DNA from 4 places in the Exiguobacterium sp. s127 genome. Region 1 is predicted to be linked to each of the others. Evidence: riboswitches for the same ligand, from Rfam matches in the RefSeq annotation. Region 1 holds a riboswitch; each other region holds the start of a gene.
The links. Region 1 has a riboswitch for thiamine pyrophosphate ahead of KNP98_RS08755 (3-oxoacyl-ACP reductase). Riboswitches for the same ligand answer to the same signal wherever they lie in the genome.
Positions count from the first base shown of each region.

Region 1 (7,475 bases):
CTATGATGGAATGGTTGAATCTTTTCAGGATCAATTAACCGGTTGTCCGTCCGGCTCGAAAGGAAATCAGCTCGATCCCAGGATAAAAATAATTTTTCCATTACAGACGCAAATTCATCCGCCTTTTGATACCGTTCGTACCTTGCAGGGAGCCTATCCATACTATGGTTTAACGCTTCCCAGTCCGTCATCGACGTCACCAGGTTCCAGCCGACACGCCCGTTCGTCACGTGATCAAGGCTTAACAGTTGTCTCGCCGCTGTATACGGATTTGAAAACGTACTCGATATCGTTGAAACTAACCCGATATGGCGGGTTACTTGAGAAATAGCGGTTAAATTGATTACAGGATCGAGCCAAAAGGCCGGTAGTTCAGTTGCGTTTGCAGCAGGAAAAGATTGATTGTCAGCAAAAAATACAGCATCCAGGCAGCCCGCTTCCGCTAGTTGAGCCAATCGCTGATAATAACCGCTCTCCCCGATTTCTTCAATCGCAGAATCCGGCATTAACCATGCCGCTTGATGATGGCCACAGCCGTACAATAAAACACCGATGTTTAACTGCTTCGTTTTCGTCATCTTTAGGTCCCTGACTCCTTTCTCCTGAGCGCTGACATCAGTTCATCGTCAATCCGCCATCTACGGTTAGATTTTGACCGGTAATGCCAGAGGCTGCTTCTGACGCTAAAAAGGCGACCAATTGCGCAACCTCTTCCGGCGTCGTCACTCTTTTTAACGGAGTTGATTGGGCAATCAATTCGAATACTTCAGCGGTCGTCACAGCACTGGCATCCGTCACTTTTAACAAGCCGCCGGAGACGACATTCACGTTTATGCCGTACTGTCCTAGCTCTGATGCAAGATTACGCGTAAAGCCGATCAACCCTGCTTTTGCCGTCGTATATTCGTGATAGGGAACTACCGGGTTTTGATACAGATTCGTGCCGATGCTGATGATGGTGCCGTTATTTCGTTCAATGAATTGCGGCAGAACACTTTGCACGACGTGGAACGCTGCTTTCAACGTGCCATCCAACTGTTTTTGATAATCTTCCCATTCCAAATCGATGAATGATTTTTGAGCGCGCGGATCGAACTTAAAATCGACTAATGCATTATTGATTACGACATCGATTTGTCCGTAATGAGCTGTCGCTGACTGCATCAATGTCTCGACGTCTTCTCGCTTCGTGACATCCGCATACAGGGCAATGGCATGTTCTGCACCGAGCTCATTTACGAGTTCCTCTGCCGCATCCTTGCTCTTATAATAATTAATCACAACTTTAAACCCATTGTTCACCAATACTCTTGCAATCGTCGCGCCAAGTCCCCGACTGCTTCCCGTCACTACTACCGTTCTGTTCACTGTCTTCCACTCCTTCATCGTCTTTTGCAACTTAAATAGCGAAGTCGTAAACAAAAAAAGCGCAACTCTCCAAAAGGAAAGTTGCGCACGTCTAAATAATCACATAGCAAAAAACCGACAGACTGGTCTTCGCTTGTTTATTAGAGTCTACACTTCCCTACGCTAGTACGAACTAGTTCAGGTTCAAAGGGTTTGAGTATCTACTCATCTCAGTTTAGTAACACCCCTAGTGATTCTATTCAAGTTACTTTCACTTTAGCGGTCTTAGAAATATCTGTCAATAATGACAGGACAGTTTTGTCGGTGTCTCTTTTGATTACGAACGAAAGCCTTGCCTCCGTCGACCGGAAGCAAGGCTCTTTTGATTGCCATGATTTATTTCTCTGTTATACGCCTTCGTAGGCAAGTTCCATGATGTTCCGAAGTTCCGTCACGAGCGGCATTTTCGGATTCGCTGTCGTACATTGATCCTCGAATGCATCGACGGCCATCTTATCGAGTTTTGCTTCAAAGTCGGCTTTTTTGATGCCTTGGGCTTTGAACGACATTTTGATGTTCAACTGTTGTCCGAGTTCTGTGATCGCTTGGATTAATGATTCGACACCTTGTTCCGTCGTCGCTGCCGGTAGTCCGAGATAACGGGCGATTTCTGCGTACCGTTCATCAGCGATGAATGATTCATATTTCGGGAACGAAGCAAGTTTCGTCGGTTTCGCTGCATTGTAGCGGATGACGTGTGGCATCAGAATTGCATTCGTCCGACCGTGTGGCGTGTGGAACTCCCCACCGATTTTGTGTGCGATCGAATGGTTAATCCCGAGGAAGGCATTGGCAAACGCCATTCCGGCCATCGTTGACGCATTGTGAACTTTTTCGCGTGCTTCGGCATCGTCACCATTCGCATAAGCGCGTGGCAAGTAGTCGAAGATCATCTTGATCGCTTTTAGCGCCAGTCCGTCCGTATAGTCGTTCGCGAGGACGGAGACGAAGGCTTCTGTCGCATGTGTCAAGACGTCCATTCCGGTGTCAGCCGTGATTGATGCCGGGACCGTCATGACGAATTCCGGATCGATGATTGCGACGTCTGGTGTTAATGCATAGTCAGCAATCGGATACTTGACGTTTTTCTCTTTGTCCGTGATGACGGTAAACGGTGTGACTTCAGATCCTGTTCCAGACGTCGTCGGAATGGCGACGAACTTCGCTTTGTTACCGAGCGCCGGGAATTTATAGGCCCGTTTCCGGATATCGAGGAACTTTTGACGTAAGTTCGAGAACGTTTCGTTCGGTTGCTCGTAGAAGAGCCACATGCCTTTCGCTGCATCCATCGCTGATCCGCCACCGAGGGCGATGATCAAGTCCGGTTTGAAGTCGCGCATCGCTTGCGCTCCTGTCTGAACCGTTGCAACCGATGGATCCGGTTCGACTTGGTCGAAGATCCGGTAGCTGACGCCTGCCGGTAAGTTGCGGATGACTTTATCCGCGTAGCCGAACTCGACCATCGCTTGATCGGTGACGATCAACGCACGTGAGACATCTTGAATCGATTTCAAGTATTGGACTGAATTTTTTTCAAAGAAAATCTTTTCCGGTACTTTGAACCACTGCATGTTCACGCGTCGTCTCGCCACCTTCTTGACATTGAGTAGATGTTTCGCCGTTACGTTTTCAGAGACGGAGTTTTTCCCGTAAGAGCCGCAACCGAGTGTCAGTGATGGTGTCAATTCGTTATACAGATCACCAATCCCACCGTGTGCTGACGGGCTGTTGACGAGAATCCGGCAGGCTTTCATCCGCATTCCGAATGTCGTCATCAAGTCGTCATTCGTCGTGTGGATGACTGCCGTATGACCGAGGCCACCGATTTCAAGCATCCGTTCGGCGACATGGAACGCATCTTCCGTTGACTGGACGCTATACGCACCAAGGACAGGGCTTAGTTTTTCGTGTGAGAGTGGTTCTTCTGAGCCGACTTTTTCAAGTTCTGCGACGAGCATGACGGTATTGCTCGGGACGTCGATGCCGGCTTTTGCTGCGATCCATGTTGCCGGTTTCCCGACGATGTCAGCATTGACGGCACATGTATCGGTTTTGATGACGAGCGCTTCGAGACGTTTTTTCTCATCTGCTGTACAGAAGTAGCAACCGAGTGCTTCCATCTCCGCCCGAACTTCCGCGTAGATTTCCTGATCGATGATGACTGCTTGCTCCGATGCACAAATCATTCCGTTATCAAACGTTTTGGAGAGGACAAGGTCACTGACGGCACGTTTGATTTTTGCTGTTTTTTCGATGTAACATGGGACGTTCCCTGGTCCGACACCGAGTGCCGGCTTACCTGTTGAATAGGCTGATTTGACCATGCCGGCTCCGCCGGTCGCAAGGACCATCGCGATATCCGTGTGGTTCATCAAGACTTTTGTTGCTTCGAGTGACGGTTGTTCGACCCACTGGATACAGTCACGCGGTGCGCCCGCTTTGACAGCCGCGTCACGTAACGTTTTCGCTGCTTCGAGTGAGCAGTTTTGCGCTGACGGGTGGAAGGCGAAGATGATCGGGTTTCGTGTTTTAATCGCGATCAACGCTTTGAACATCGTCGTTGATGTCGGATTCGTCACAGGTGTGACGCCACAGACGACACCGACCGGTTCTGCGATATATGTTAGTCCGTTTTGAACATCTTCTTCTAAGACGCCGACCGTTTTTTCTTCACGGAGACTGTTATAGATATATTCTGTCGCAAACATATTTTTAATCATTTTATCTTCAAAGACACCACGTCCTGTTTCTTCTACGGCGAGTCGTGCCAGTTCAACGTGACGTTCGAGACCGGCAAGCGCCATGTCACGGACGATCGTATCGATTTTCTCTTGATCAAATGTTAATAATTCTTGTAATGCGGTTTGACCTTTTGCGACGATTTTATTGATCGTTTGTTCGACAGATGATACGTCTAGTTTGATTTTTTCTTTGACAGCCATGTTTGGTTTCCTCCCTATTTTGGAACGAATCTGAGTCTGCATTTCCTTACTAGATGTTAGGAATGCCAAGCTGATATTCAATAGTTTGTGCTTTCCTTCACAAATCAATCATACCGCCTTTTTGATGATTTGTGCATGACCATCCTGTGAACTATTTCACATCATTGAAAACGTTCTCATTCTCAAAAGGTGTTGTCGGACAAGGCATCCTTTTTGAATCCCTCGCCTGTGACTTTTCTCACAGGACCTGTTTTCTTTGCTTGTCTGACGGACGAAACATCGTGTAATCTATTAAAAGATACATATTTATTTGTTTTGAAGGAGGAAGTTTCATGACAATCGTCAACCAAATGCTTGCGTTCAACGAACAATTCGTCGAAGAAAAACAATACGAACAATTCATCTCGGATAAATTCCCCGATAAAAAGGTCGTGATCTTAACGTGTATGGATGCCCGCTTGACGGAACTCCTCCCGCACGCGCTCGGTCTAAAAAACGGCGATGCAAAAATCATTAAAAATGCCGGGGCCGTTCTGTCACACCCATTCGGTTCCGTCATGCGCTCGATCCTCGTCGCCTTATACGCACTCGGGGCGGAAGAAGTCATCGTCATCGGTCACCATGACTGCGGCATGAGTACGATCGACCCGGCAAACATGATTGCCGAGATGGAAGGACGCGGCATCAATCAACAAGTCCTAAAGACACTCGAAGCATCCGGCGTCGACTTGAAACAATGGTTACGCGGGTTCACGTCAGTCGAAGAAAACGTCAGTCATTCCGTCGGTCTGATTAAAAACCATCCATTATTACCACCGGGCACGAACGTCCACGGGCTCGTCATCGACCCCGGCACAGGGAAACTCGACCGCGTCGATTGCTAAACTTGTCCTTATATAGTAGAAAGAAGGTACGACCGACACCGGTCGTGCCTTTTTATGTTTTTTTCTTGACAGCAAAAAGAACGGTCTGTATGATACTTTAGTATAGTACAGTGATACCAAAAGAAAGCGTGGTTTTATAGTTATGTTCAATGCTGTTGTTTTAGCCGTTATCCTTTTATTTGTCTTAGCCATCTTCCGTGTCCACATCGTCCTCGCGATGGTCATCAGCGCTCTCGCCGGTGGTTTACTCGGCGGTCTTGGTTTAACGAAAACGATCGAAAGTTTCTCAGGCGGTCTTGGAGCCGGCGCAGAAATTGCCCTCAGTTATGCCTTGCTTGGTGCGTTCGCCGTCGCCCTGTCGAAAACAGGTTTGCCGGACGCCCTCGCACATAGCTTGATTGCTCGCTCAAAAGGAAGTGCCGATGCGACGTCGGTCAAGAAGTTAAAAGGGTTCATCATGTTCGCGATTTTATTACTCGCAATCAGTTCACAAAACGTCTTGCCGATTCACATCGCCTTCATTCCGATCATCATCCCGCCGTTACTCGGTCTGTTTAATGATTTGAAAATTGACCGGCGCCGGATGGCCATCATCATGACGTTTGGTCTCGTCACACCGTATATGTTTTTACCAATCGGTTTCGGTGATATCTATCTCAATCAGATTCTGTTACCGAACTTACAAGAAAACGGGATGGACACCGCTGGCGCATCAGTCATCAAAGCGATGGCGATTCCGGCGCTCGGGATGTTGTTCGGATTGTTACTCGGTTTATACAATTACCGGAAACCGCGTGAATATGAGATGCGGAACATCGCACCGGACGATTACGAGATTCCTATCGTCACGAAATCCAAATTATTACTGAGTTCAATTGTCGTCATCGCGACGCTCGTCGTCCAATTGACGACGGAATCGATGATCATCGCCGCGACGACCGGCCTCCTGCTCTTCCTCGTGTTACGACTCGTCCGCTTCAGCGAAGCAGACGATGTCATCACACGCGGTATGCGGATGATGTCGTTCATCGGATTCGTCATGATTTCAGCGAATGGCTTCTCAAACGTTTTACGTGAGACAGGTGATATCGAACCACTCGTTGAAAACTCAAAATCGTTAATGGGCGATTCGCAGCTCGTCGCTGCCTTCGTCATGCTATTGATTGGATTACTTGTCACTGTCGGAATCGGTTCAAGTTTCTCGACGATTCCGGTCATCGCCGCCATCTTCGTGCCGCTTTGCATCCAGTACGGATTCAGTCTCGAGGCGACGATTGCCATCATCGGTACAGCCGGTGCACTCGGTGACGCCGGTAGTCCGGCAAGTGATTCGACACTCGGACCGACGAGCGGATTGAATGCTGACGGACAACACGATCACATGCGTGAAACGGTCATTCCGACATTTTTACACTACAACTTACCATTGCTGATTTTCGGTACGATTGCTGCTGTCATTCTTTAATGAAGAAATCATCTCGTTTTAACGACGGGGTGATTTTTTTCTTTCCATTTTGCGTGGACTTCTCTAAAATGAAGGGATGAAGTGCAATTAAAGGAGTGTGGAACGTGTTATCTAGCGTCGTCAATACCGTCTTACTATATTTAGCCGACTTAGGTTATGTCGGAATCGCGCTTGGCTTGATGATTGAAATCATCCCGAGTGAGATCGTCTTATCCTATGGTGGGTTCATGATTTCTCAAGGGACGATCGGCTGGCCACTCGCTATCGTCGCCGCCGTCATCGGTGGATTGTTCTCGCAATTGTTTTTGTACTGGTTCGCCCGCTACGGCGGTCGTCCCCTCATCTTGAAGTACGGAAAATATGTATTGATCACTGAACACCATCTTGATCTCGCAGAACGTTGGTTCGTCAAATACGGACAAGGTGTCATTTTCGGGGCACGATTCATCCCCGTCGTCCGCCATGCGATCTCCATTCCGGCAGGTCTCGCCAAAATGGATCAAACAAAGTTCTCAATCTACACGATTCTCGCAATCATCCCGTGGTCGATTTTATTTCTCTATCTCGGTGAGACACTCGGAACGAACTGGCGCTCGATTAAAGGCGTCGCCGCTCCCTATACGAACGGCATCTTAATCGCAGCGGTCGTCATGATCGTCTTGTACGTCGCCCTCAAGAAACGCCAACGTACGACGTAATCCGTTTACAGCCTGTCCTACTGCGACAGGCTTTTTTTAAAAGGAGTGATTTCTATTGGAGACATCAAAAACCGTAACC
Region 1 is NZ_JACSMO010000005.1:157,314-164,788, reverse strand. Features, by position in the region: gene KNP98_RS08760 (LLM class flavin-dependent oxidoreductase) at 1-578, opposite strand, end outside; gene KNP98_RS08755 (3-oxoacyl-ACP reductase) at 616-1,386, opposite strand; TPP riboswitch at 1,506-1,606, opposite strand; gene adhE (bifunctional acetaldehyde-CoA/alcohol dehydrogenase) at 1,755-4,349, opposite strand; gene KNP98_RS08745 (beta-class carbonic anhydrase) at 4,682-5,233, shown strand; gene KNP98_RS08740 (Na+/H+ antiporter family protein) at 5,376-6,698, shown strand; gene uptA (undecaprenyl phosphate transporter UptA) at 6,803-7,396, shown strand; gene KNP98_RS08730 (hypothetical protein) at 7,452-7,475, shown strand, end outside.

Region 2 (7,475 bases), on a different contig from region 1:
TTGGTTTTCAAGTCTTAAAGTACTCGCCATCCTGTTCTTCATCGGACTCGGGGGAGCCGCATGGTTCGGATGGATTGATATGGCGGCTGAACGACCAGCTACGTTGTTCGCGAACTTCACGGCGAACGGCTGGTTTCCGAACGGGGCTCTCGGCGTCTTGACGACGATGATTGCCGTCAACTTCGCTTTCCAAGGAACAGAATTGATTGGTGTCGCTGCCGGGGAATCGAGTGATCCAGAAAAATCGATTCCGAAAGCGATTCGTAATACGGTTTGGCGGACGTTTATTTTCTTCGTCCTCTCGATTACAATTATCGGGGCTTTAATTCCGTATGAATCGGCGAGCGGCATCAGCAGTCCCTTCATCATGGTATTTGACGCAATCGGTATCCCATATGCTGCAGATTTGATGAACATCGTCGTTTTGACGGCACTCTTATCCGTCGGAAACTCTGGACTGTATGCTGCGACACGCATGCTCTGGTCGATGTCGCAAGAAGGCATGATTTCAAAGAAACTCGCCATCGTCAATCAGCGGGGTGTGCCGATGCGCGCCTTAACGTTCACGATGCTGTTCGCGATGTTATCCTTATTGACGGCATTCTTCGCAGAAGATACCGTCTTCATCTGGCTATTATCCATCGCCGGTCTCGGAGCACAAGTCGGTTGGATCTCGATTTCCGCTTCGCAAATCGCTTTCCGACGCCAATTCATCAAGGCAGGACACACGCTTGACGAACTGAAGTTCAAAACACCGTTCTTCCCAGTCTTACCCATCCTCTCATTCTCACTCAATCTGCTCGTCTTAATCAGTTTAGGTTTTCAAGCCGATCAACGCGTCGCCTTATATCTCGGCGTCCCTTTCTTCCTACTGACATGGGTAAGTTACCATCTTTTCGTCAAAGGAAAACATATCGCTGCAAAAAGCGAACAACAAGCAGCCAGTTCGACACTTCAAAACGAACAACGATGACTTGTTATCTGGCCCTGGATACACCGGGTGCCGGAATCCGTTGAACTTAAACAGTCGACTGACTAATAAATCAAAACGCCGATGCTTCCGTTTTACATACGGAGTCATCGGCGTTTGCCATACCTATCTTTTTGTTCATGACGTCATGACGTGTACTTGAAGAACGCATGTCCCGGTCGCATCAGCGAGATATGATGGAATCGCGTCTATCGCGTTTTTATTTTTCATGCGTGCGCAGGACGAGGACTTCCCCTTCGACGACCGTCACTTGCGCAACACCAACCCACTCATTGCTGACCGTCAGCGAACCACCGACCGGAACAGGATGCTCCGTCAAGGGGTATTTGACGCCGCGTAACGTCAAGTTCGACGGGACAAGGGGAATGAATGACAGGTAATGATACCCTTCAGACGCGAGTTCGTACTGACCGGTTTTCCAGTACCGGACATCCTCACGTTTCGTCACGAGTCGTGCCATCGGAAATTGTTTTAACAAATAGACGTTCTGTAGCGTCATGTCGAGCCGACCACCCGTCGCACCAAAGATGAGTAGTTCAGCACCTGCAGCCTGTTCGGTAGCGTAACGTAACGCTAGTTCTAAGTCCGTTTCATCTTTTTCTGCCGGATGAAGCAATCCACCATCCGGAACGTATCCGAGCGAATCAAAGTCACCGATTGCCACATCAAAATCAAGTCCTTGCTCCACTAATGTCGCAATCCCGCCGTCAACACCGATAATCATCGTCTTGTCTTTCACGAATGGTGCGAGCGTCGGGACGTCTTCTACCGGTCCTGCCGCAACGATTAAAACTCTCATCTTTAAATACCGCGAGCGGAGTAACGTAAAAGACGTGGTGCTGTCGTAAGCAAAATACCTGCAACGACCCCACATAAAACGTACGACGGAGCCATATACGTCGCGTTATAAATGAACGAGTAAGGAACGACCGGTCCTTTGGCATACTCTGCAAAAAAGACGATTCCACTGATGACATGACAGATGTAACGTAGACCGGCACCTAACAAGGTCGCAAACAAAACAATCGTCATGAGACGCTTTTTTTGACCTTCTGTTGCTGCTTTTTTGACTTGGCCTGCAAACACTCCACTCAAACCGACGACACCATATGCAAGCGTATAGTCAAGCAGCGGTTGGACGACCGTCAAGACTTGCGGAGCGAACATCAATTGAATCGTTCCGACGAGCGCACCCGTGATGACACCACCAACGACGCCGTGACGAAAGGCCATGACGAAAATCGGTAACATCGCTAAGCTGATGGATCCGCCTTGTGGCATTTTGAACGGAATCAATAAATCAAATACAACACCGAGACTCGCGAAAATCGCAATCTCCATTAACATTTGTAATCGTTTCATACTGTGTTCCTCCTAAAAATAAAATAATGATGACAACAAAAAGGCAGTACGACGGACGCCGTACTGCCTGCGTGCGCCACATCCCTACGTCCGTCTGAACGGAACAGGTTCGAAGGGTTAAAGTCTACTCACTTCTCTCAGCCGCTTGACGCGACACCCCTTGCGGTCAAAATTTAATTGTCTTGGCTCTATTATACGTGAGCCGCGTTTCGAATACTAGTGATGGCTTCCGCATAGTCTGGTGCATTGTAGATTGCAGAACCTGCGACAAGGACGTTTGCCCCATTGTCGATACACAGTTTTGCCGTTTCCGCGTTGACACCACCATCGATTTCAATTTCGAACGTCAAACCGCGCTCTGCTTTGATCATCGCCAATTGCTTCAGCTTCGTCATGACGCTCGGCAAGAAAGCTTGTCCGCCAAATCCTGGATTGACCGTCATCAACAAGACCATGTCGACTTCTTCTAGGACATGTTCAATCGTCGACAGTGACGTGTGTGGATTCAGCACGACGCCGGCCTTTGCTCCAGCCCCTTTAATTTGTTGCAAGACACGATGGACATGATTCGTCGCTTCGACATGGAAGGTGACGATATCCGCTCCTGCCGCTACAAACGCTTCGACGAAGTTTTCTGGTCGATCGATCATTAAATGAACGTCAAGGACCATGTCCGTCTTTTGACGAAGACTACTGAGGACGGGTAGACCAAATGAAATGTTCGGGACGAACTGGCCGTCCATGACGTCGAAATGGATGTAATCTGCTCCTGCCGCCTCGACAGCTTTAACGTCTCGTTCTAGGTTGGCGAAATCTGCTGATAAAATAGATGGTGCGATTTTAATCATTTCAATACCTCCGCGCTCGATTCTTGATTTCCTCTACAAACATACCATAATTCGTATAGCGTGAGGACATGATTTCTTCTCCCTCAACTGATTTTTTGACAGCACAGCCTGGTTCGTTTAAATGCAGGCAACCACGGTATTTGCACGTATCTTGCCGTGCGACGAATTCTGGAAAACACCAACGTAATTCTTCGATTTCCATCTCGTGTGGAAAATCGAGGTTCGAAAACCCTGGCGTATCAGCAATCAAGCCCTCTGCAAGCGGAATTAACGTCACATGACGCGTCGTATGTCGTCCGCGTCCGAGCGATTTCGAGATGTGGCTCGTCTCGAGATCGAGCGTCGCATCGAGCGCATTCAACAATGAACTTTTTCCGACTCCCGACTGTCCCGCGAGCACACTTGTTTTTTCCTTGAGTAGCGGGCGGACTTCCTCTACCCCTTCTAGCGTCTCACTCGACGTCTCAATCACCTGATAACCGATTTGTCGGTAACCGGCAATCGCCGTCCGGACTTCTGCTTCCGCTGTTCCTTGCAACAAATCCATCTTCGTCAAGATAATGATAGGTTGAATCTCTTTTGCTTCGATTAAGACTAAAAATCGATCGAGCAAATGGGCTGAAAAGTCCGGTTCTGCTGCTGAGACGACAAGCAACGCTTGATCGATGTTTGCGACCGGTGGACGAACCAGGAAATTTTGCCGTTCCTTCACTTCTAAAATGTATCCAGTTTCGCTTTCGATATGCAATACGACCTCATCTCCTACAACAGGACTGATACCACGTTTTCGGAAGTTTCCCCGAGCGCGCGATCGCACCTCGCCCTGCGTCGTCATGACATCATAAAACCCACCTTGTAGACGAATGATCGTCCCGTCCCGATTTTCTTCGATACGATTTTCTGCCATCCCATGCCCTCCTTCAATTTGCGGTTCGTAGCACACTCATTGTTCTGCTTTCGCTTGTTTATAGGTAATCGTTTTCGAGCGATACACTACATCATCTTTATAAATTGTGATTTTTCCTTCTTCGCCCGGATCAATCGTCACCGGAACATCAAATGTTTCATCACTGTCAATCGACTCTTCAATCACCGTACGTTTCCCTTTAGCATCATCCGTCTCGATTCGAATGACTTGCCGCGGCGGATCTTCATCCCCTTCACCTACAGCATCGTAGGCTACTTTTTCCGGGAAGGTCGCCGTCACGGTTTGTTCTTCCTCCCCTTTTGAAATAAAGACCGTCACGGAATCGTTCGGCTCGACTTTGACACCCGCTTGCGGAAATTGACGAATGACTTGGTCCAGTTCGACTTCACTCGAAAATTCTTGTTCGAATGTACCGTCGAGACCTGTCGCGTCCAAGTACGCTTTTGCTTCAGCACTCGACATGTTCGTCAAATCCTTCAATTCAAACGCTGACGAACCTTCGGATACCGTGATTGTAATCGTCTGTTCCTTTGCAATCACTTCTGTTCCGGCTGAAATCGATTGCCGGATGACATTGCCTTGTTTGATGTCTTCCGACTCTTCTTTTTCGACATCTACTTTTGAGAACCCAGCATCCTTCAAGATCGAGGTCGCTTTTTTCTCTGTTTCGTCCGTTACATCCGGCACTTCGACCGGATCACTGCCCGTCGAGACAACAAGATTGACCGTCGAACCTTTTTTGACGGTCACTTTTGCCCGCGGTGCTTGACTGATGACAAGTCCTTCATCAATCGTATCACTCGATCGCTTAGTCGATTCGACGATAAAACCGAGTTTCTCAAGTTGTTTTTCGGCCTCGTCCGCATCTTCTTTTGCGACATCCGGCACAACGACTGTCGGATCCGGCCACATCGCGAACGTTGTCGCGGCACCTCCGAGTAGGAGGAGGAATACGAGCACAATCCACCATCGCTTTTTTTTCTTTTGCTTCGGTACAACTGTCGCGACCGTAGCTTCTTCTTCCTTGACCGGAGTTCCGGACGGAGCCGAGACTGGACTTAACACCATCGTTTGCTCCATCGGATCTTCCCCGCGAACCCCTTCATCTGCTCGTTCAACAGATAATGCCGTCACCATATCTTCCCGAAATTCAGCAACGGATTGTTGCCGATCGTGCGGGGCCTTCGCTAGTGCCTGCATGATACAGTTTTCTAGCGCTTGCGGCACGGAAGGATTCAAGACGGATGGCCGCCGCGCTGTATCTTGCAAGTGTTTTAATGCCACGGCAACGGGTGAATCTCCTTCGAACGGGACGTGTCCTGTCACGAGTTCATAAAGGACAGCACCGAGCGAATAAATATCCGATTTTTCATCGGCAAATTTTCCTTTTGCCTGCTCAGGTGAGAAGTAATGCACTGAACCAAGAACGGACATCGTATGTGTCAATGTCGCGTTCGACATCGCGACGGCAATACCGAAGTCCGTCACCTTGACCGTACCATCCTCTCGGACGAGCATATTTTGTGGTTTTATATCTCTGTGGATGATGCGATGGGCATGGGCATGATCAATCGCGTCACAAATCTGACTGATGATTTCAACCGCTTTATTGATTGCGAGCGGTCGTCCTTCACAGTAGGTTTTCAACGTCATCCCATCGATGAACTCCATCACGATATAGTAAATCGAATCCTCTTCACCGACATCATAGACGGCAACGATATTCGGATGGTTCAAACTCGTCGCAGCATGAGCTTCGCGCTCAAAGCGCCGAATGAATTGTTCATCATGCGAAAATTCAGTCCGTAAAATTTTGATTGCGACATTCCGTTTTAAGATTTCATCATAAGCTTGATAGACATTCGCCATCCCGCCATTTCCAACTAGCCGTTCTATGCGGTAGCGGTCATTTAATCGATCTCCGTATCGCATATTCAGCCCCTCTTTCTTTCTTTGAAACGGATGGCAGCAACGGTGATGTTGTCTGCTCCACCCCGCTCATTCGCCTCAAAAACTAATCGTTCAACGATTTGCTCGAGTGGCGCATCTTCTTGTAGCAGCTGTTGTATTACTTCATAAGGGACTTCATCCGTTAATCCGTCACTACAGACGAGGACAATTTCATAATCTGGTGCATCCCGGACTTGGACGTCGACGTCGACGAGTTCGTTCGAGCCAATCGAGCGCGTGATGACGTTTCGACGTGGATGATTTTCGACTTCTTCTTCCGACAGTTCACCTAATTGCTTAAGCATATTGACATAAGAATGATCATCTGTCAGTTGCTTCAGTTGACCTTCTTCAATCGCATAGACTCGACTATCCCCGACATGACCGATAACGAGGAGTTCGTCCGACCAACAGACACACGCCATCGTCGTTCCGACGACGGCCAAGTTTTCTGTCTTGGAGTACTGTAAGATTTTAGAATTGGCTTCCTGCACTTGCTGTTCAATCCAAGAAGATAATTCAGCTGGTCGGCTTGGCATGTCCGCATAGGCATCAGCAAATACTTGATGCACAATCGCGCTTGCCTTCTCACCTGCCGCGTGACCACCCATTCCGTCAGCGACGACGGCAAGCCCTTGTTTTTCATCACCAACGAGTAACACCGTATCCTCGTTTTGCAATCGCACTTTTCCCGTCGTCGTCAGATAAGCTAACTCCATGACCGTCCTCCTCTTCTATCTCACCTACTGTTGATGCATTTAAGAAAATTCAGCGTGCGTGTCATCCTTGCTTTTTAAAGGCTGCGATGTAAAATCCGTCGGTCCCAAGCGTCGTCGGAAGCAACTTGAGCTCCGCCCGTTCTGAAATCAACGGCTGCACGCTTTCTGGCATTCGCCCTTTGAACGACTCATCAAAAACAAACCCTTGGCTTAAGATAAATTCCGTTTGTTGTTCATTTTCGACTGGATCAATCGTACACGTCGAATAGACGAATGTCCCTCCGCGCTTGACGAGTGGAAGAACTGCCTCGATGATTTGTCGCTGAATGACAGGTAACTGTGTTAAATTTCCTGGTTGCTTTGTCCATTTAATGTCGGGTTTCCGGCGGATGACACCGAGTCCAGAGCACGGTGCATCAACGAGAATCCGGTCAAACGATTCTGCATCGAACCGGTCGCCGACTTTTCGTGCGTCGAGGGCTTCTGCTTCTACCGTATCGAGTTCAAGCCGTTCTGCCTGTTTTTTTAGTAATTTAATTTTATGTGTGTGTAAATCAAGTGCCGTCAACGAACCTGTCGTCAAGCCTTCCGCAATATGCATCGCTTTCCCACCCGGTGCTGCACAACTGTCGAGCACATGGTCAGACGGTTCTGCTCCGACGGCCCGCGCAACGAGC
Region 2 is NZ_JACSMO010000003.1:77,992-85,466, reverse strand. Features, by position in the region: gene KNP98_RS05365 (amino acid permease) at 1-973, shown strand, start outside; gene KNP98_RS05360 (thiamine diphosphokinase) at 1,191-1,790, opposite strand; gene thiT (energy-coupled thiamine transporter ThiT) at 1,793-2,353, opposite strand; TPP riboswitch at 2,418-2,524, opposite strand; gene rpe (ribulose-phosphate 3-epimerase) at 2,545-3,201, opposite strand; gene rsgA (ribosome small subunit-dependent GTPase A) at 3,203-4,108, opposite strand; gene pknB (Stk1 family PASTA domain-containing Ser/Thr kinase) at 4,145-6,061, opposite strand; gene KNP98_RS05335 (Stp1/IreP family PP2C-type Ser/Thr phosphatase) at 6,064-6,798, opposite strand; gene rsmB (16S rRNA (cytosine(967)-C(5))-methyltransferase RsmB) at 6,860-7,475, opposite strand, start outside.
Region 2: linked by a shared signal. The riboswitch ahead of thiT (energy-coupled thiamine transporter ThiT) and the one ahead of KNP98_RS08755 (3-oxoacyl-ACP reductase) in region 1 are both predicted to bind thiamine pyrophosphate.

Region 3 (7,475 bases), on a different contig from region 1:
CAAGACCCTGCTCGTTGTCCGTTAGGATCAAGGAGCAACGGCTTGCGCCTCGCCCGAGGAAAGTAACGAAAAAAGACGCTTGATTTCCTGATAGCACGTTGTCTACAGTCTGAAACAGCCATCGCAAGTATGTGATGGCTGTTTTTGTGTCTAGATTGAGGAATGAATACCTCTCTGTTTTAGGAGGTTCCACATGCAGACACCTTAGTGCACGTTCCGCCTTGAACCGAACACCCAGTTCATTCGAAATTCGAGTTCTTATGTCGTATAACTTTTGATGAACCGGCGATCGATCCATTGTTTCAAACGCCAGCTCAAATGATTCGTCTGATAGTGTCGTCCGTAAAGCAAGGTCCCTTGCTGATGTCCCATCGAAAGAATCGTCAAGTAACGCGCTTGCGGCCGGAACGTCCGCAAACGTTCCTGATTGATGAAACGAAGGAGATTCTCAAGCAAGACCGGTGCTTGCCGGACGGCGGTTACACCGTTCTTCGGTGTGTTCGGATATGCGGCGAGCGTCGCACAGTCGCCGACGGCAAACAGAGAAGGGTCCTCTAGCGACTGGAACGTCTCGTGGACGAGTAAAAACCCGCGGTCATCACAATAGAGGCCGGATGCCTTAAACAAATCCAGCGCTGACGCGCCACCTAAAAACAGGACGGCATCTGCTTTAAATGATTGGCCCGACTGGAGCCGGACGGTTTGCTCATCAAGAGAGACGAACCGGTCGACGATGCGTGTCACGCCCAGCGTATCCAACCGGTCAAGGATGCTCGCTTCTGCCGGGTGTCCTGCGAGGAGCGGTTCATCATGGACGAGCGTGACCGGACAACCGTCCGATTGGAATGAGGCGGCCATCTCGATTGCAGCAGCACCGCTCCCGACGATGACGGGCGACGATGCCTCTTTAAACTGACGGAGCGCCTGATCGATTTGATAATTCGGCTTGATCGTGACGCGTGACGTCGCATCTGAGACATTCCAGTCATTCGAACCGATGTTACACGATACAACATCATAGGGAATGATTTGACCCGATTGACAGAAAACTTGTTTCGTTTGCGGATCGATTCGCGTGACACGGTCCTCCATCAATGTCTTTCCGTGACGCGCACAGAGTGCTTTGACATCGACCCGGGTCTCCTCGAGTCGATACGTGCCGTCCGCAAGACCGGAGAACATTCCTGAATAATACTGATAACGGGACGGGTTGATGACGATCCATTCAACATCCGGATGCGTTCCTTCCTTGATACATTCTAAATGGGCATGACCTGCCCCGACTAATACGATTCGTTTCAAACCTTCACCTACTTCTTTAAATTAACTGCTTCCGAAACTATGATTCCCTGAATCCGTCCGCGTTAATCTAATGAATGTCATAGGACAATCCGAAGCAAGCTCGCCACGAGACAAACGAGACAAAAAAACACTTGGTCGTGACGCGTCACGACAGGACGGACATAATACGTCCGCTCGGCTTGAAACCGACGCGCTTCCATCGCAATCGCGATTTGTTCCGAACGGATGATACTGTTCGTAAAAAGCGGTAAACTGATGGCGAAAAACGTCTGCCATGGCCAAATCGAGTGCTGTTGGCGGACACGCCGTGCTTGACGGATTGTTCTTATTTCCTGCTGAAAGATCGGAATAAAACGAATCCCTGCTAAAAAGCCGTATGCGAGACGGTCCGGAAGGCGGCACTGATGAATCAGGCTCATGACGAACCGGGTTTGGTCGGTCGTCGCGATGAACGTCAAACTGAGGAAGACGAAGGCGAGCATCCGCAGTGCAATCAACCAGGCATGACCGATACTTTCTTCCGTGACGCGAAACCAACCGAATGACCAAACTTCCGTACTGCCTTTTCCGAAGGCTGCCATCATCCAAAATGTCAGCAAGAACAAGACGAGGTAGGGGGAGACCCGTTTGGCGAGCGTCAACAGTGACCAACCGGAGCAGCCCAATCCGACCGCAGCGAGTAAAAGTAAGGCTATCGTTTCGCGTAACGTCGGTGCCGCAATCAAGAGCACCATCACGTACAGGAGGGCACCGAGCTTGAGTGCCGGATTAATACGTGCGAGCGGGGAGTCGTTTTCCTGCACGACGTTTCACCTCCTCGAGTTGCTGATACAAATACGATAACGGACGAGAGAGTTGGTTATGCTCGAGTAACGTCTCGTCTTTAAACAAAGTGTCCGGTGTGCCGTCGAACTGAAGTCGCCCGTCACCAAGGACGAGGACCCGGTCGGCATACTGGTGGACCAGCTCCATGTCATGCGTCACCATGATCAGCGTCGTCCCGTTTAATCGCGCCTGCTCGAACATCTCGATGAGTTGACTTGTCGTCTCGGCATCTTGACCGAACGTCGGTTCATCGAGCAACAGGACGTCTTTTGGTTCTAACAACATCGTTGCGACGCTGAGCCGTCGCTTTTGACCCATGCTCAGAGCGAGGGGCGACTGACGGGCGACATGGGTTAACCGGTAGGATTGCAACGCCGTTTCAATCCGCTCCGGCGTCGGTGCATCCATGCTGATGACGAGCTCGCCTTCGACCGTCTGCTTGAGAAATTGGAGCTCTGGCTGTTGAAAGACGAATCCGACGTGTCGGTAATAGCTCCGACTTTTCCATGTCCGCAGTTCTTTTTCGAACAAGCGGACCGTACCGCCTTGCGCCGGAATCAATTTCGCCAGTGTTTCGAGCAACGTGCTTTTCCCGGCACCGTTCGATCCGACGACCATGATCCATTCTCCGGCGTGTGTTGCAAGCGACAGGTCGTCGACAATCACTTGCTTACGGCGTCCTAACGCGGTGCGCGTCAGCGCGAACGTATTGTCGTACCGAACCGGAGGACGGTTGTTATTCACTTTTCGTAACCGCCCCGCCTGGGAAGAAGCGGGTGGCACGGTTTCCAGTTGATACGGGTAGAGGAGCGGCGTCGCAATGCCGCGTCGTTCAAGTTCATCGCGATGCTGACCGAAGACATCAAGCGGCGGACCATCGCGTAAAATCGTTCCGCCGTGATCGAAGACGAGCACCCGGTCACTGAACGTCACACAGCGGTCAAGCTGATGTTCAATCAGAACGAGCGTCAACGTCCGGTCGTGATGGAGTTCCTCAATCAGCTGCATCAAAACCCGATGTCCTGCCGGATCGAGTTGCGCCGTCGGTTCGTCAAGCAATAGAATATCCGGCTTAAGCGCTAGGACGCAGGCGAGGGCGAGTCGTTGTTTCATCCCTCCTGACAGTTGCATAATCGGTGTCGTCAGCGGCACATCAAGGCCGACACGTGCCAGTGCGGCGTCAATCCGGTCATCCATCTGACTGCCGTCGACTGAGCGATTTTCAAGACTAAAGGCAACTTCCGCTCCGACGGTCTGCATGCAGAACTGGTCGTCCGGATTTTGAAAAAGGATTCCGACCGTCCCGTTCGTTTTGCAGTGGCCGCTGACATCGGCTTCAATCGCGTCAGGTAATAAGCCGGCGAGAACATGTAAAAACGTCGTTTTCCCACTGCCGCTCGGTCCGACGAGCAACGTCGTTTCCCCTTCGTGTAGCGTCACCGTCACGTGGTGCAGGACGTTGTCATGTTGCCCCGGATAGCGGACAGACAAGTCGTTACAATGAATCATGCCGCATCCGGTTTCTGCCGCTTACGCCCGATCGCATAACCGTTCAACGTCCCTGTCTTGACGAGCGCATCGACGATGACTTTCGCAAGTAATCCACCGAGCAATGCACCGCTGACGAGTTGAAGGGAAAACGTCAACAGAAGTGTCGTCGTCGTATAGTAGGCGAAACCATTGACGACAAGACTATAGACCATACTGCCGATTGCGGCGAACATTCCGGATAGAACTAACGTCATTGTGTTGAACTTCCGGTATCCGAAGAGGGCAAAAGCGATTTCGGCACCGATTCCTTGAGCGAAACCAATCAATAAGGCCGATAATCCGAAGTGACTCCCCGTGAATAATTCGACAGCCGCGGCGACGACTTCTGCAATCAGTGCTGCCCCGGGCTTTTGAATGATGTAGGCGACAAGCGGACTCGCGATGACCCAAATCCCGAACATCCAGTTCGATCCGACCGGTCCGAAGATCGCGGAAATCGGTAACCACAATGTCGACCACCCTAAGTAGAGTACCCCGCAAGCAACCGACAACATCATCATGACGATGATTTCTTTCATTTTCCAACTGTTCATGTTCCTATCTCCCTTTGGCACAACCACCAGACAAACAAAAAGACCGCCCTCTATGAAAGAGAGCGGTCGCTGAATCTGCAAACATGCAGAAAAATTGAACGAATTACCGCTCCACTTTCCTACGCTAGTATGAACTAGATCAGGTTCAAAGGGTCCGAAGTGAATCGTCTCAGCCAATGGGCTCCCCTAGTGGATGTGCATATAGTGTGTACGCTATTTACTGTACCGACTCTACCGACAGTTGTCAATACAGATAAAAACCCTCCGCGAGGGGAGGGTAAGAAAAATTATTCTTTTTCTTCCGTTTGTTCTTCAATAGAAACTTCTTCTGTCGCTTCAGCTGATTCTTCAGCATCTGCTTCTTCGAGATCCGCTTCAAGTGTCGATTCGACGACGGCAACGACTTGAATGTCACCTTCCGTAACGATACGGTATTCTTTTTCTTCCGGTAAATCCGAAACCGATAGAGAATCACCGAGGTTAAGATTTGTCACATCGACTTCGACGCGTTCCGGTAATTTATCTGGTGTAGCTGCAACTGTTACTTTAAAGAGTGTTTGTGAAAGATATCCACCAAGTTTTGCACCAGCCGCTTCGCCGACGAGGACGATATCTGTTTCGACTTCTGTTTCTTCATCCATTTTAACAGCGATGAATTCAACGTGCTTGATTGTTGGTGTGAAGATATCCATATCGAGTTTGTTGATCAGTGTGTTGACTTTTTTACCACCGATTTGAAGTGCAACAAGTGCATTCTCACCATGTTCACGAACGACTTTGATCAATGCTTTTTCGTCAAAGGCAATCGGTGTACTTTCCACTTTGTAACCATACACGACACCAAGAGCTTTTCCTTCATGACGTAATTGCTTTCTAAGTGAGCGTGGGCGTACTTCGCGTTCTTCTACTTTTAATGTTACTGACATGTTCATTTCCCCCTTGAATTTGGTATAGCCCTCAAAAGGTAATGAAGAAAGGAGTGGAACGAATCGTTCCGGATCAAGACAGTGCATCGAATGCTATTTCAAATTGATTTCATAAAAATGAAGATCGAAGTGAGTGGTTAGCATTTCTCTCCCAGGTCATTACGCTGATATTGAGAAACATGTGGTTGTAAAAGCAACTCGCTGATGCGGTGCTATGATAGTTATACCCCTGTAACATTAAAAGCTAAACATCAACCGGAGAAAAAACGATAGCCAGAAACCTGTTCTCCCTAGAGCAGCAACGATTTACATCATGTAAAGAAATCGGTGCCTTTCCTCTTATTCAAGCAATTGAACCATCTCATCGACCGATAACGCAAGTGACGCCGGTTGTTCAAGTATATCCGTCACGAGTGTCGCTTTCCGTTCCTGCAGCTCGATGATTTTTTCTTCGATCGTGCCTTTCGTGATTAATTTAATGACTTCGACCGTCTGTGTTTGTCCCATCCGGTGTGCCCGGTCAGCCGCTTGCTGTTCGACAGCCGGATTCCACCAACTGTCATATAAGATGACAGTATCCGCCGTCGCCAGGTTCAGTCCGGTGCCGCCCGCCTTCAGTGAAATCAAAAACAGATCGACTTCGCCTGCATTAAAACGGTCGCAGCGTTCGAGACGCTCCGCAATCGGTGTATCCCCGCGCAGTTCGAAATGAGGGAGGTGCAACTCATGCAGGTCGTCCCGAATCAAATCGAGCATTTTTGTAAACTGTGAAAAAATTAAGATCCGTTTGCCTGCTGCCCGTTTTTCTTGAATCAAGGCGAGCAACCGGTCCCGTTTCGCCGACCGACCACGGTAGTTTTCGACGAACAACCGGGGATCGCAACAGATTTGCCGGAGCCGGGTCAATCCGGCGAGTAACTTCATCCGTTCTTCCGGTTTTGACTGATCGAGATGCTGTAACGTCTCGAGCTGTAACTTTGCCAAGTGGGCGGCATAGAGTTTTTTCTGTGCCGCCGTCAGTTCCGTGTACTGATGGACGACTTGTTTCGCCGGCAACTGTTGCAAAACATCTTTTTTCGTCCGGCGCAGCAAAAACGGTTCGACGAATTGTTGAACGTCCCGTGCTGACCAGTCGAGAAACCGTTGCCGGTCCGGCAAGAGTGCCGGGAAGACGACGTCAAAGATTGACCAGAGATCAAGCGTCTTGTTTTCGAGCGGCGTCCCCGTCAAGGCAAACCGCCGCGTCGCCCACAGTTGTTTTAAGCTGACCGTCGTCTGCGACCGTGGATTCTTCAGATGTTGTGCTTCATCAAAAAAGATACAATCGTAATGGATCGTTTGATGATTTTTGATGTCGAGCCGGAGCGACGGGTAGGAGATGATGAGAATGACGTCGTCCGGCAAGTCTTCGAGCTGTCGTAAGCGCGACGCACGACTCCCGCTGAGCACACGGACGGTGCGTGTCGGGGCAAAGCGGTGCAGCTCTGCTGCCCAATTGTAGAGGAGTGACGCCGGGGCGACGATCAAGACACGTGCACTCGGGAGCGTTTCGATATAACCGATGGCTTGAATCGTTTTGCCGAGTCCCATCTCGTCCGCTAAGATGCCATGACAGTCGTGTGCCGCAAGACTCTTGAAGAAGCGGACGCCGTCTTGCTGATACGGCAAAAGTTGTGTCGCGAGCGGTTCCGGTAACGCCAGTCGCTCTGTTTTTCCGGCTTTCATCTCGAGCAATCGTTCCTTCAATTGACTATGGACCGTCAAGAAGGCAGCCGGGGTCAACAGGGACAAGTTCGGCACGGCAGGAACGGTCAATTCCGCTTCAAGCAACGTCTGTTCCGTCGCGTCCGCTTCAAGCAACAACCGCTTGATTTGCTTGAAGGCACGGTCTTCAAGCGACAACAATTGTCCCGAGCGTAAACGGTGGTACGTCTTTTGCGTCACGAGTGACGCGAGGACCGCCGACAGTTCTTGTTCTGAAATCCCGTCCATCGAAAACTTGAACGTCAACCAATCGAGTCGCTTCGTCACGTTGACTTCAATTTTCGGATGGAATGGACCGGGGAGCAATGCCGTTTTGATGCTCGCCGTCGCGTATAACTCGAGTTGACCGAGGGCAACCATCGGGTCAAGTAAACCTTTTAAGACAACGTAGTGATTACTTTCTCCTTCTACTACATAACGGGCTTGATCCGCGCAGAGTCCTGTCGCTTCCAAATAACGCGTCACCGCCCGCTCCGTCGACAAGTCACGCCCGATCCAGCGTGTCGGAGTCAACGGGTTGACGGTTTTGCCGTCGTAATCAAACGTGACGACGACTTCCAGGCGGGTATTGATC
Region 3 is NZ_JACSMO010000012.1:60,351-67,825, reverse strand. Features, by position in the region: gene KNP98_RS13875 (NAD(P)/FAD-dependent oxidoreductase) at 259-1,302, opposite strand; gene KNP98_RS13870 (energy-coupling factor transporter transmembrane component T family protein) at 1,380-2,105, opposite strand; gene KNP98_RS13865 (ABC transporter ATP-binding protein) at 2,071-3,636, opposite strand; gene KNP98_RS13860 (ECF transporter S component) at 3,633-4,211, opposite strand; TPP riboswitch at 4,311-4,409, opposite strand; gene KNP98_RS13855 (50S ribosomal protein L25/general stress protein Ctc) at 4,499-5,137, opposite strand; gene KNP98_RS13850 (DEAD/DEAH box helicase) at 5,477-7,475, opposite strand, start outside.
Region 3: linked by a shared signal. The riboswitch ahead of KNP98_RS13860 (ECF transporter S component) and the one ahead of KNP98_RS08755 (3-oxoacyl-ACP reductase) in region 1 are both predicted to bind thiamine pyrophosphate.

Region 4 (7,475 bases), on a different contig from region 1:
TACAACGATTGCTGAAACTTTCGCGACACGGTGGACACCACCGAAGATGACGAGACCTGTAAGAACGACTAAGATCCCACCGACGATCATTTTGTCGATTCCAAAGGCGTTGTCAAAAGCAGCGGCAATCGTGTTCGATTGAACCGAGTTAAAAATAAGACCAAATGTGACGGCGATTAAGATTGCAAAAATGATTCCGAGGACGCGGTTGTTCAATCCTTTTGCGATGTAGTAAGCAGGACCACCGCGGTAAGCGTTATTGCCTGTATCACGTACTTTATACACTTGAGCAAGCGTACTTTCAATAAGGGCTGTTGCTCCACCAAGGAGGGCGACCATCCACATCCAGAAGACCGCTCCGGGTCCACCAAGTGTAACAGCGATCGTAACACCGGCCAAATTCCCTGTACCGATTCGAGTCGCGGCACCGATGAAGAATGATTGAAGGGATGTAATACTCTGACCTTCATCATCTGTTGTCTTTTCATTTTTATCGAGTGTGACACGGAACATCTCTTTCAAGTAACGGAATTGGATGAACTTCGTTTTAATGGTGAAGTAGATGCCGACTCCGATTAAAGCGGCGATTAAGATATAAGACCATAAGATGTTGTTGGCGAAATCGACGCCCGATTGTACAGCTTGTTGAAATGCATCCATGTGATAGTTCCTCCCAAAGTGTTTTTGCTAAAAACTGATAATAGCTATAAGTTGAATTATACGAATTTTCAGACAACTTGCAAGCTTTTTTTCGAAACTTTCTTTTAAAATATTTAAAATATATTTTTTCGGGTTCAGAAAAACAGATCGTCATCAAAGCATTTTTAATTTAAAAAACCACCGCACTTAATGAAGCAGCGGTGGTGAAATGATGCGTTTTTTGATTAGTGATCGACTGCCAACAATTTTTCATAGAAGTCATCAATTTGACTAACGAGCTGTTCTCGTTCTGAGAATAATGTCGTGAGGACTTCATAATCATGTGTCGCCGCGAGTGATGTATCGAGTAAAGCCACCTCATCCTCTAGCTGTTGAATCTGCTGTTCGAGTTCGCCTGCATTTAAAGCCGGATGTTTCCCGGCTACCGGCGTCCGGGTAGCGCGGGGCGTGGGTGCCGCTGATTCGACGATTGACCGGGCATGTCGTTTTTCGGCAGCATATTGGTAAGAACCGTGAAAGATTTCTGTCGTGTCATCTAGCCAATAGGTTTTCGAGAAGAGTCGGTTCAAGAAATAACGGTCGTGCGATACGGCAATCAGCGTTCCGTCAAAGTGCTCGAGTGCTTCTTCAAGCGCATCTTTTCCCCGCCGCTTAACGCAGTAATCGGTAAGAAGACACGTGGACCGAAAAAGAGGAAACGGGCCAACAGGGAGCGAGCTGTTCCTTCGTCCGCCGAAACGTGTGAGCGGAAGTAATCGATCAGTCGCTCTTCACCCGGCATATCGACGTGTTGCGATAAAAATCCGACCTGATTTGACGGACCACGCGTGACACGTCCGTTCGTCGGCTGGAGTTGTCCAAGTAAGACACGTAATAACGTCGTTTTCCCACTTCCGTTCGCACCGACGATTCCAATCCGGTCACGTGCCGCGGCTTCGAAATCGAGCGACGCGAACAACTTCCGGCCGGCGACGGAAAGCGTGACATCCTCAAGACGGTAAACGATTTGACTGAGTTGCCCTTGCGACGAAAAGCGGATGTCAGGCACCGCTTTTTCCAGGAGCGGCCGTTTGAGTCGCTCAATCCGTTCGAGTGCCCGTTCCATGGCTTTTGCTTTTCGGAACAGTTTTTCGCTTGGCGGAGAGGCTTCATTTGCCCACTGGCGCAAGCGCCGAATCGCATCCTTCATCTGTTTGATTTTCTTTTGTTGTTCCGTGTAGGCGTGGAATTGTTCGAGGAGCAGGCGTTCTTTCGCGACCGTGTACGCCGAATAATTTCCTGGGTAGATTGTCAGTTCACCATCTTCAAGTTCAGCGATCAAGTTGACACTTGCGTCAAGAAACACGCGATCATGCGAGACGATGATGACAGCGCCCGGATAACTGTTTAAAAATTGTTCGAGCCATTCGATTGCTGCGAGATCGAGGTGATTCGTCGGTTCGTCGAGAATCAACAAGTCTGGTTCCACCAGCAGCATCCGGCCGAGGCAGATTTTCGTTTGTTCGCCACCACTTAATTGAGAAAAGGGACGTGTCAGCAAGGCATCGAGGTGGAGTCCGTTAATCATGCGCTGGATTTTCGAGTCGAGCAGGTAACCGTCCTGTTGTTCGAATTGTTCGGTCACACGCGTATACTCATTTAGCACATCGTCCAGGTGGTCAGCACTTGCCATTTGTTGTTCAAGCTGATGCATCGTCGTCCGTAAGGCGACGATTTGGGCAAATGCGGTCCAGAGAACATCAAGGCCCGTCAATTCTTCTGCGAACTGTGGAATTTGAGCCAAATAACCGATGGAAAGTCCTTTTTTGAGATAAAGGGTTCCGCTGTCCGCTGTTTCGAGTTGCGCGATTAAACGCAGTAACGTGGTTTTTCCGGTTCCGTTTCGACCGATCAATCCGATGCGGTCAGCTTGTTTAAGATAGAGCGAGACATCGGTTAAGACGGATGCTCCCCCAAATTGTTTTGTCAGGTGTTGGATGTCGCAAATCATGATCAGTAACTTCCTTTCATGCGCATCAAAAAACGGAGAACGCAAATAGCGCTCTCCGTTTACCGTAAAAGGTGCGCTTTGCTTTATTTTTCAGATGGATGTTCCTAAGAAAAGGGCAGACTCGTCCTTTAGAACGCCATTTCATGAAAAATCGCGCGCAACAGATAAAGTTGTTCCATCAACCATTGCTTACACGCAGCAAAACCCATCTTTTACACCACCTTTTCGTTTCGATAAAGTTAGTTTACCATGTTTTGAACTGAAAATGAAATCGTTTTCAGTTACTTGAACAGTCCGGAAATCGAGTTGAAGAACTTACTTAAGCCGTCAAACAGTTTTGCAAAAAATCCTTTCGTTTCTTCGGAGGTCGCGAACGCGTGGATATCTTGCCCGGCACCCTTTAATCCGGTCTCGATTTGTCCCCAGTTCAAGTCAGCTTTCTCCATTTGACTGAACAATGACGTCAACCGCTCCATTTGGGCGTCCGACAACTGGATGTTGTTATTTTGAATGACTTGGATGATGACATTCTCGATATCGACTTTGGTTTCCGGCTTTTGTTTGGCGATCTCTGCTTTGATTTCATTCATCAGTTCGGCGACTTTGTCCGTCCCGACCGTTTTTCCGACATCGGAAGTGACCGATAACTCTTGTTGGGCTAAATCTTTTCGTTCATCCGTCAATTTAATGCCGGTCTCAGCCGACGTTTGATCGTATGCTTTCATGATCCCCGTCAAAGCAGAGGTCCCGGTGACTTTATAAGGGGAAGTGATTGTGATGTCGGCGTCCGTTACGCCTGCAGTGACGAGCGCGTTCAAGTACATGTCTTTTGTTACCCAGGTAATGTTTTCGGTCGCGACAGATAAACCGTCGCCTTTTTCAGCGAGTTCGATTTTTGCGGAAGAGTACATATTGCCGCCGAGTTGCGATTGGGGAACGTTTTTCCCTAAATATTTTTCTTCATCCGCTGCCGTGGCGATGACGGGCGTAATGCCTTCCGGCGCATTCAATCGGGCGAGTACCCAGGCTTTATCCTTTGCCCCGAGCGATTCACCAAGCGTGATGATTGTTTTATCGACGACTTGCTCTGCTGAAGCAGCAGTCGGTAGAAGTAAACTTGTCGCTAAAAGCGTCGTGGTCATGATTTTTGTTGCTTTATTCATAGTATAAATCCTCCGAGTATAGTAGGTAGTATCAGGTGCTAATTTCATTGTAAGTGACGTCTTCCAGAACGGAATCGGTCTTGAGGCGGAATGAACCGCCCACCTCGTGTCCCTAATCCTATACTACATTTCATTTAAAATCCTGATCATGTGACTGAAAAAATGATATAGTGAAGAGGAATTAAATAATGACCACTAGGGGAGTCGGTAGGCCGACTGAGACGACGAAGACGTTTGGACCCTTTGAACCTGATTAAGTTTGGACTTACGGAGGGAAGTGGCGTGAATATCTCTCTTGTTGTCTCTTCACGTCATGCCCTGTTCGTAGGGTGTGGCGTTTTTTGATTCAACAAAAGGGGGAATTAGGTTGAAATTCAGTCAAGAAATTCGGCAAGCCGCAAAAACATATTGGGACAGCAGTTTTTCCCATCCATTCGTCACAGGCATTGGTGACGGGACGTTACCGCTCGAAAAATTTCGACATTATGTCATGCAGGATGCGTATTACTTAAAACATTTCGCAAAAATTCAAGCCCGGGCCGCCTCAAAGGCAACGGATTTTGCGACGATCGCGGAACTCGCGGAACATGCGACATCGACCTATGCGGCTGAGCTATCACTCCATCAATCGTTTTTTGAACCGCTCGCTATTACGGAAGCGGATTTAGCAGCGTTCGAACCGGCACCGACTGCGTATGCCTATGTCTCACATATGCATCATGCGAGCGAGGGGACACTCGGGGAAACGATTGCAGCGATTTTACCGTGTTACTGGCTTTATTATGAAGTCGGACAACAACTGTTGACGAAGTCACCGGCGTCACCGATTTATCAACAGTGGATTGCAACATACAGCTCGGAATGGTTCGAACGGGTCGTCTTTGAACAGGTCGACCGGCTGGATGCTTTGGCGGCGCAAGCGACTGAAGCAGAACGGGAACGGATGAAACACCATTTCGTCAGAAGCTGTTATTACGAATTGATGTTTTGGGAAATGGGCTGGACGGAAGAAACGTTTGAACGTCTCTTTACACAAGTTACGCGTCAACCAAAAGTAACGAAACGATAAGTACAGCTTTAGCCGCTGTTGATCAGCGCGATCAGACGGCAGACTGCACAAAACCTGAGCAATTTTCAGCTTTCGTAAAGAAAGTCATGGCAATCGCTCAGGTTTTTTTGTTGGTGGATTACAGGCATGATGAAAATTCTGGTAAGGAAATCAGCTGTACCGTTCAATCAAATCGTTTAATTGTTGTTTGACGGCGTTTCGGTCCATCAAATCGTGGTTCGATAAGGATAGCTTCGTCATCGTCTCATCCGCACCCGCCATCTCACTGAAGAGCGAACCTAAGTCGTGGGCACGACGGTCGATTTGCAAGACGATGTCGATGCCGGTACGGTCTTGGAGCATGATGAGTTCGACTTCATCGAGTTTATGGGCGAAGTACGTATTGCGTGCCGAATACTCGAGTTCCTGGGCGATCGGTAAATCCTTCCGGTAACGCCCGGGAAGTTTTTCCGTGTCCGCTTTCTTGAGTCGGAAGCCAAGTTCTTCCATCGCTTCTAAGATAACGGATTGGAGGTCATTGGCTTGGACGATGATGGCGTCCCGGTCTGACGGATCGACCGCCTGGGCGATATCGAGACCCGTTTCAATCCATGACTTCGATTGACTGACCGAGAGCGGCGTATTGAATGGTACTTGAAGCGTAAACGGAATTTCGCGTTCGACACCTGCTTCAATCGTAAAGGCGGCTTCGTTTAGCGAAAAACGATCGAGTGTGAACGTCGTAAATGTCGTGCTGTCCCTGACTTCTTCTTTATATTGTGTATTAAACGCTAAATAAATCCGATCGATTTCTTGGTCGACATTGCCGCCTTTAATATGGACGGTTCCGTGAATCTGTCCGCCTGGCTCACAGCGTTCGCTGTCGAGTCGTGTATCGACTGTGGCGGCACCGATTCCGATTTGTGATAAAAGTTTTTTGAACATCGTTCGTTCCTCCTTTAATGATGAAGCTACCTTACTTGTCGAATAGGGTGGAATTTGCTACAGTTTCGAAAGAACAATCAGAAAAGGACGGGACTACAGTGGAATTACACCAAGTAAAAGAATTACTCACTCAAAAGCTCGAGGCTGCTGCTCTCGTGCATGCAACGATTAGTGGTCCGCGCCAAAAGTCGAATGATCTTCGAAGAATCAAACTAAAACCGATTCTATTGAAAGATACGTATGCAATCCAGTTAGAGTTTCAATATGAACGGATAATTAAACACGAAAATTTGTCGGTTGATGAATTTTTAGAACGACTCGACGGATTGATGGAGGAATTCCGTCAATTTTTATTCCGTTTCGAGACGGAAGAAGTTCAGTTCCAGTTATCCAAAAAAATGAAAGTATCGTTAAAAACAACGCAACAGTCACCCCTGCAAGCAGAACTGTCGCATAACCGTAAAAAAAGTCATCTCCTTGAAGATGGTGTCGTCGTTCCGTTTTTAGTCCGACTCGGTGTCATGACGGAAGACGGACAAGTCAAACGGCAAAAGTACGATAAATTTAAACAAATCAATCGGTTCCTGGAGTTCGTCGAAGATAGTATTTCCGCGTTACCGACAGACCGAACGTTACGGATTCTTGATTTCGGTTGTGGAAAATCGTACTTGACGTTTGCCTTGTATCATTATTTAAGTGTCGTCAAAGGCTTCGACTTGAAAGTGACCGGACTTGATCTCAAAAAAGAAGTCATCGAAGAATGTACAGCGATTGCGCGCGATCTCGACTATACGAATCTCGAGTTTCGTGTCGGGGACGTCCATGATTATAACGAAGATACAGAGGTTGACTTAATGGTGACGCTTCATGCCTGTGACGTCGCAACGGATGTTGCACTTGCCCGCGCCGTTGATTGGAATGCGTCTGTCATCTTAAGTGTCCCGTGTTGTCAAAAAGAACTCAATCGTCAACTCGACTGTTCACCACTCGACGTCATGTTGCAACACGGGCTGATTCAAGAGAAGTTCGCTTCGCTTGCGACGGATTCGATCCGTGCCGAAATCTTGACGCTCGTCGGTTACGAGACACAATTGCTTGAATTCATTGATTTAGAGCATACACCAAAAAATGTCTTGATTCGTGCGTATAAAAATGACCGTCAGCCGTCGGAAGAAAAAATTGACCGTTACGTCGCCTTCCGTGATCTACTACATGCGAAACCATATTTGGCGCAAGAATTAAGCGGCAGACTTGGACAGATTTCATCTAAACTCGTACAATAAGGAAGAGAACGAATAAGGGAGGAATTAGACCGATGGATTTCCAAATGTATTTTGAAGACGTCGTCCAGACAGCACGTAAAGAAGCGGCAGCTGCTGGTTTTGAAGAATTAACGACAGCTGAAAGCGTCGATGACGCGATGAAGCGTGAAGGATTGACACTTGTCCTTGTCAACTCAGTATGTGGATGTGCAGGTGGGATTGCTCGCCCGGCAGCTGCTTACGTCAATCGAATGGAAGGCGTGAAGCCAGATCATTTCGTAACGGTGTTTGCGGGACAAGACCGTGAAGCAACGGACCGGGCACGCGAGTACTTTGAAGGGTATCCACCTTCATCACCATCATTCGCTTTGATGCAAGATGGCAACATTCTTTCGATGGTTGAACGT
Region 4 is NZ_JACSMO010000002.1:256,576-264,050, forward strand. Features, by position in the region: gene KNP98_RS04365 (alanine/glycine:cation symporter family protein) at 1-660, opposite strand, end outside; gene KNP98_RS16015 (hypothetical protein) at 885-1,229, opposite strand; gene KNP98_RS04370 (ABC-F family ATP-binding cassette domain-containing protein) at 1,256-2,650, opposite strand; gene KNP98_RS04375 (DUF1002 domain-containing protein) at 2,932-3,813, opposite strand; TPP riboswitch at 4,001-4,106, shown strand; gene tenA (thiaminase II) at 4,181-4,882, shown strand; gene KNP98_RS04385 (sporulation protein) at 5,033-5,806, opposite strand; gene KNP98_RS04390 (class I SAM-dependent methyltransferase) at 5,905-7,089, shown strand; gene KNP98_RS04395 (BrxA/BrxB family bacilliredoxin) at 7,122-7,475, shown strand, end outside.
Region 4: linked by a shared signal. The riboswitch ahead of tenA (thiaminase II) and the one ahead of KNP98_RS08755 (3-oxoacyl-ACP reductase) in region 1 are both predicted to bind thiamine pyrophosphate.